DNA from 3 places in the Pseudoalteromonas sp. CNC9-20 genome. Region 2 is predicted to be linked to each of the others. Evidence: predicted binding sites of a transcription regulator. Region 2 holds the regulator's gene; each other region holds the start of a gene.
The links. The regulator sigma-54, encoded in region 2, starts transcription at its own class of promoters, with help from an activator protein. The targets are predictions, from matches to a motif close to GTTGGCACGNNNNTNGNNT.

Region 1 (2,274 bases), on a different contig from region 2:
CGTTAAAAACCAGCTGACTATCAAGCAAAAGAACGACCTATTAGAGATGCTGGCCAGTATCGATGGCTTAACCGAAATCCCCAACCGCCGTTATTTTGATGAACAGCTCTCGCGGGAGTGGCGGCGTAGTGTCCGTGCTGGGCTGCCGTTGTCTGTGGTGCTCATTGATATTGACTTTTTTAAACGCTACAACGATCACTATGGCCACCAACGCGGTGATGAGTGTTTGAAGAAAGTGGCTTCAACCTTGGTGGCCAATTGTCAACGTGGTAGTGACTTCGTCGCTCGCTATGGCGGTGAAGAATTTGCTGCTGTGCTGCCAGGGAGTGAAGAGGGGACGGCCATGGCGTTGGCACAAAAGCTAAAACGCGTTATAGAAGAGCTTAACGTGGCGCATATAGACTCGCCTGTTGCTGACCATGTCACTCTCAGTATAGGGGTGTCCACCTATCCAGGTTTTGGTGACGCGCAATCGGAATCACAGCTTATTGAGCGCGCTGACAAGGGTCTTTATAAAGCGAAGCAACAAGGGCGCAACACCATTGTATTTTTCGCATAAGAAAAGCCACCCCTGTGGGTGGCTGAACGTTTATAGCTTATTGATAAGCGCTTGGTAGGCGCTGTCACCTACACTGACTAAGGCGCCATCAGCAAAAACCAAAGGAGTGCATTCGTCCTTTGAGATTTTGCCATCAGACTTTTTACTTTGCGTGGCGTAAAATAACACTTGGTAGTTGTCTTGTTGATGACGGAAAGATTCACTGAAATCTGGCGTTCCCAAAGAATTTTTCACTTGCGCAAACCCCGTACCTAGCTGCAAGTCAGCAATATATGTGCGGTTGTCTTTTTGTTGCTGCTGCCAATCACTGCCAGCCCAGCGAGCATCAGCATCGCCATCATTCACTGAGACAACACAGCCTCCCAGTAAAGGAAGGGCGACTAAAGCGGCAATAAGTGTTTTTTTCATTGTTATATCCGTTATTAAGTATTGTTAACACCTAGGTAAGATAACAAATTTAATGCCAATATTTATTTGTCTTTATTATCATTAGGTTATTAAATTATCAAGGTGTCTCTTAGGCCTAGAAACCCATAGTTTAGTGAATCTAACTAACCTGATTGCGGATTTCACCATTGGCAAACCCAATAATATTCTTCGCCAATTGTTCAATGAGGCGGTCGCGGGCTTGGCGAGAGGCCCAAGCAATGTGTGGCGTTAACAATAAGTTATGGCCTTGATAGGCAATTAATGGATTATCTGCGGTGGCAGGTTCACGTGTAAGCACATCTAACGCCGCACCGGCTATATCACCTTGCTCTAGGGCCGCAACGAGCGCTTGTTCATCAATAATAGGGCCACGAGCTGTATTGATGAGCACTGCACTTGGTTTCATTAAAGCGAATGCGTCGGCGTTAAATAGTTGCTGAGTCTGTGGCGTTAAAGGGCTATGAATAGAGACCACATCAGCGTTTTGCAGTGCTTGTTCAAAGCTAACCCGTCCTTCTCGTACTGGCTGTCCTTTACGCTCCGCAACAATGACCTTCATAGCGAAGGCTTCTGCAACGCGCGCCACCGCCTGACCTAACTCGCCATAGCCGATGATAGCAAGGGTTTTATCGGCAAGCTCCTCAATGGCATAATCCAAGCGACAAAACATATCACTTTGTTGCCACGCACCGTGATGGCAGTCATTAATGTAGCGATGAATGTTACCTAATAAGGCGTTGAGTAGGGCGAAGGTGTGCTGCACCACCGAGGCGGTAGAGTAGCCAGCAACATTACATACTGTGATGCCTTGCTCGGCAGCGGCTTGTAAGTCGATATTGTTGGTGCCGGTGGCAGCAACGCAAATCAATTTAAGCTTGGGTAGCGATTGCATGTGCTCAGCATTTATCACTACTTTATTGCTAATAATAACCTCGGCATCTTGGCAACGAGTAACAACGGACTGCGGCTCAGTTAGCTCATAAGAGTGGAAGTCTCCGAGTTGCTCCAGTGGGGCTAAGCTATTGTCACCTAAAGTTTTTGCATCAAGTAGTACTATGTTCATAACTCTCTTCTCTCATTTGGCCAGTTAGACAAAGTAGGCGTTAAAATACGGTGGTTTAGCACTAGTCTTTCATGGTGACCTGGCGGACGCAAAAAAAAACATTGACCTTGGAGTTAACACTAAGGTCTACAATCAGTAACAGTTAAATAACTGCGAGAAAAACTAATGCGAATTTCAGAGTTAGCAAAAAAGGTGGACATGAGTCCCGATACGCTTCGTTACT
Region 2 (2,274 bases):
TTCAGTGTTAGATATAAAGAAAATCATAGAGCATCTGCGCAATCGTGGTATTGGTGTATTAATCACCGACCACAATGTGCGAGAGACCCTAGACGTATGTGAAACCGCATACATTGTTTCCCATGGCGAGCTCATTGCTTCTGGCACTCCAGAGCAAGTTCTTGCCGATCAAACGGTTCGCGACGTCTATTTGGGTGAGCAGTTTAGATTATAACGATTAAAGGATTGTTAGAGATACATGAGGCAATCATTACAGCTGCGCCTAGGCCAGCAATTAACAATGACCCCACAATTGCAGCAAGCGATTCGCCTGTTGCAGCTCAGTACTTTGGATCTCCAACAAGAAATTCAAGAGGCGTTGGACGCCAACCCATTACTTGAAGTTGAAGAAGACAATTACGCCGACAATAACGACAACCAAGAGCAAAAAGAGTCGACGTCCGACAACCAAAATAACGATACCGCCGAGACGGCCAGCGCCAGTAAGGATGAAGTTGAAAGTGCTGATGCCATGAACAACGAGTCCATCAGTGAAGACTTGCCCATGGATGTGTCTTGGGATGAGTATATTAGTGCGGCTCCCGTTGCCTCCTCTGGGCCTATGCCAGAAGATGAGTCTATCTACCAAGGCGAAACCACCGAGTCGTTACATGATTATTTAATGTGGCAGCTGCAATTAACACCTTTTAGTGCCACCGACGAGGCCATCGCCACAGCTATCATTGAAGCCATCAATGACAACGGCATTTTAACGGTCAGCTGTGAAGATCTGCTGGAAAGCTTGAATCATGATGAACAAGACGATGGTATCGAGCTCGATGAAATTGAAGCCGTTCTTAAGCGTATCCAACTCTTTGATCCAGTAGGAATTGGTGCGCGTTCTTTACAAGAGTGCTTGTTGATCCAGCTCAAGCAATTTGACCCACAAACCCCTTGGCTTGAAGAGACCAAAGAGGTAGTTTGTAACTATATTGATTTGCTTGGTAGTCGTGACTATCGCACCTTGATGAAAAAGACTAAGCTTAAAGAAGCGCAGTTAAAAGAGGTGATGACACTGATACACAGTTTAAATCCGACTCCTGCAGCCACGATTGTGCGAGAGCAGTCAGAGTATGTGATTCCAGACGTATCGGTGAAGAAAGTTAAAGGCCGCTGGGTGGTTGAATTAAACCCAGATAGTATGCCTAAGATCCGCGTTAACGATCACTATGCATCAATGTCGCGAAGCTGTAAGTCGCAAAGTGATAGTCAATTTATTCGCTCGCATTTACAAGAAGCGAAATGGTTTATAAAGAGCTTGGAACAACGCAATGATACGCTACTTAAAGTAACTAATTGCATTGTTCAACAACAACAGGCATTCTTTGAACATGGTGAAGAGGCAATGAAGCCAATGGTGCTTAATGACGTTGCCGAAATGGTGGAAATGCATGAGTCAACGATTTCCCGTGTGACCACCCAAAAGTATATGCATACACCACGGGGTATTTTTGAGCTGAAGTACTTTTTCTCCAGCCATGTTACAACCGAAAACGGAGGTGAATGCTCGTCTACAGCGATTCGAGCATTGATCAAAAAGCTAGTAGCTGCGGAGAATCCTGCTAAACCGTTGAGTGATAGCAAGATTGCCGACGTACTAGCCGAGCAAGGAATTAAAGTGGCTCGGCGCACGATTGCTAAATATCGTGAATCGCTAGCCATTCCACCGTCAAATCAGCGTAAAAGTTTGATATAGACGTTAGACAAGAAGGAAAATGCTTATGCAATTAAATCTTACCGGTCGTCACGTAGAAATCACTGATTCTCTTCGCAACTATGTGAATAGCAAATTTGCAAAATTAGAGCGTCACTTTGACCATATAAATAATGTGCATGTCATTCTTGATATTGAAAAACTAACACAAAAAGCAGAAGCTACTCTTCACGTTAACGGTGGTGAACTGTTCGCAACCGCAGAGCACCAGGATATGTATGCGGCGATCGACGGCTTAATTGATAAGCTCGACCGTCAAGTGATTAAACATAAAGAGAAATTATCTCGTCACTAACATGAACCTAGATTCACTCTTTACCAAGGACTGCAGCAAAGCTGCGGTCCTTTTTAATAGCAAAAAAAGAATGCTGGAGTACCTCTCTCAGGTGGCTCATCAGCACAGTCCTCACCTCAGCGAGCAATCGGTACTTGATGCTTTGCTAACCCGCGAAAAGCTGGGCAGTACTGGCATCGGCAAAGGCGTTGCTATTCCACATGGCCGTCTCGATGGTATCGACAGT
Region 3 (2,274 bases), on a different contig from region 2:
GACCATTCAATATTGTTGGGTGACCAAATGCCAACCCGATCCCCTGGCTGCACACCTAGAGCGAGTAAGCCCGCAGCGAGGCGCTCTATTTCCCGTAAATACTGGCGGTAAGTCCAACGGATCCCTTGGTGGCGAACGACAATCGCCTCATTGTCTGGGTGTTTGTCGACAATATAATCAAGATGCTCGGCGATGGTTCGCTCGCTAAGCGGCGTTGAAAATGAGCCGTGGTACTGGCTCAACGTTAACGGTAGTGAAGGGGAGTGATTGTCTTGTTGTTGCGGCATTGACTGCCTCCTTGCCCGGATAGATGTTGTCATTTTAGGTTATTCAACACCTAATCAAGCACAGAGTGTCGACACTTTCCATTATTTTGAGGTGGTTTCTGTTGGAATTAGACTAAAGGTTTAGTTTTTGTCGACATAAAAAAGCGGGCCATGGGCCCGCTAAATCGTCTTGGGGAGAGAAATAATTTAGCTCGTTGCTTCTTGCAGTGCCTTCATTTTATCGTGGCAAATTTGCATGCGTTCACGAAGCTGAGAAAGAACTTGTGCGCACTGAGGTGGCTGCGACTCTTCTAGTGCATCGTCGAACTCTTCAAGCACTTTATCTTCAACCTCTTCAAGGTGTTTGATGTACGTATGTTCTTCGTTGCTCTTAATCGCGCTCATAACCTTAGTGTAGGTTTTACGTACGTCTACCAGGGTGTCTGAGCCGGTTTCAATTTCGCCTTGCTCTTCAATGGCAAAGGGTTGCAAGTCGGTCACCGCTTTGTGCTTTTCATCGATCATGTTTTGGAACACGGTACGTACATCATTACTATCAATGTTGTCTTTGGCATCGGAGTAAAAATCAATGCCACCCTTTAGTACTTTGATAATGTCTGTGATTTTCTCTGAACGTTGCATTGTCATAATTGTGCTCCTTCAATTTTGAATTCGATTTAATAGGAGCAATGCTTGTGCCAAATAGAGGAAATATATAAAAACCATTATTAAACAGTGTTTTATCTTTATCTTCGAACGCTTGGAATGTATAAACCAACACCTTTTTCATGGGCAACTGTGAAAGCTTTTCAATTGCAGGCGGTAAAAACGTCATAGTCGTACAGCCAACAAAGCGTATTATTTTTTACCTTTCACAGTGCGCCAAGTGAAAATGTGCTGCGTAGTAGCTATTATCGGAAAAAGAAGGAAGAAGAATGGATTGTAACGTTGCCCCAAGCACAACCTACCACGAGTGTAATACCCTTACGACAACGCGTCGTAAACGGGGAAAAGGATTTGAATACTTCCATCTTGATAAGGAAAAGATAACCAGTCGTGCTTACTTAAAACGAATGCGAGAGTTGGCTGTGCCTCCTATGTGGCGTGATGTACGTATTAGCGCTTGCCAGTACAATAAGGTGCAGGCCGTTGGCGTTGATGGCAAAGGAAAGCGACAATACATTTACCACGCCCATTGGCAATTGGCGCAACAGCAAAAAAAATTTGCCAAGTTAGGTGAATTCGCTGCTCAGCTTCCAGATGCGCGAGGGCAATGCTTATCCTTATTGGCAGAACCTGATTGGACGAAAGACAAAGTGTGCGCGCTTGGGTGCGCAATCTTAGACCTTACCGCGATTCGTGTAGGCAATAATAATTATTACAAAGCCAATGAAACTTGCGGGTTAACCACGCTCCGACGCAAGCATGTGGATATTAAAGACGACCATGTACAATTTAGCTTTAAAGGTAAACACGCAAAACATCGAGAGGTGCGCATCGACGATACTGAGCTTGCTGAATTAGTGGCTTCAAGTGCAGAGCAACAAGGGTATAGCTTGCTACGTTATTATCAACAAGGCCAATGGCATGACCTGCAAAGTGATGATATTAACGAATTTATCCACCGTGTTTTTGGCGGCCACTTTAGCGCCAAGGATTATCGCACTTGGGCGGGGACGCGAATGGCGGTACGCTTTGCCCACGTAGCCGCAGAGCAAGTACAGGCGCACCCGAGGCGCAAATTTAAGTCTCAACTGGTTAAACTCGTCGCCAAGCAATTAGGCAATACCGCGAACATTTGCGAACAGTATTATATTCACCCGAAGGTGTTAGAACACCTCAGCGAACACTATGAAAATGAACACCCGTTTGCGCATTTTGACGCGACACCGCGCTCTTTAACCGGGGAGTTAGACATGGATGAGAGGCATGCGTTAGCGATTATTACCGGGCGATGACGTAACAAGCCATTTCTGCGGCCTGTTACTGTCGGGGGGATTACTGCTTA

Region 1: a site for sigma-54 is predicted at 1,009-1,027, ahead of MHM89_RS09385 (DUF3192 domain-containing protein). Genes of this name have one in related genera too.
Region 3: a site for sigma-54 is predicted at 951-969, ahead of MHM89_RS02435 (PA2169 family four-helix-bundle protein). Genes of this name have one in related genera too.

The regions. Positions count from the first base shown of each region.
Region 1 covers NZ_JAKRFS010000003.1:487,586-489,859, forward strand. The annotation lists gene MHM89_RS09380 (diguanylate cyclase) at 1-559, shown strand, start outside; gene MHM89_RS09385 (DUF3192 domain-containing protein) at 590-967, opposite strand; gene MHM89_RS09390 (D-2-hydroxyacid dehydrogenase) at 1,107-2,051, opposite strand; gene zntR (Zn(2+)-responsive transcriptional regulator) at 2,217-2,274, shown strand, end outside.
Region 2 covers NZ_JAKRFS010000004.1:117,352-119,625, reverse strand. The annotation lists gene lptB (LPS export ABC transporter ATP-binding protein) at 1-214, shown strand, start outside; gene MHM89_RS10800 (RNA polymerase factor sigma-54) at 239-1,735, shown strand; gene hpf (ribosome hibernation promoting factor) at 1,761-2,048, shown strand; gene ptsN (PTS IIA-like nitrogen regulatory protein PtsN) at 2,050-2,274, shown strand, end outside.
Region 3 covers NZ_JAKRFS010000001.1:535,338-537,611, reverse strand. The annotation lists gene MHM89_RS02440 (AMP-binding protein) at 1-287, opposite strand, end outside; gene MHM89_RS02435 (PA2169 family four-helix-bundle protein) at 474-914, opposite strand; gene MHM89_RS02430 (DNA topoisomerase IB) at 1,202-2,224, shown strand; gene MHM89_RS02425 (DUF3010 family protein) at 2,265-2,274, opposite strand, start outside.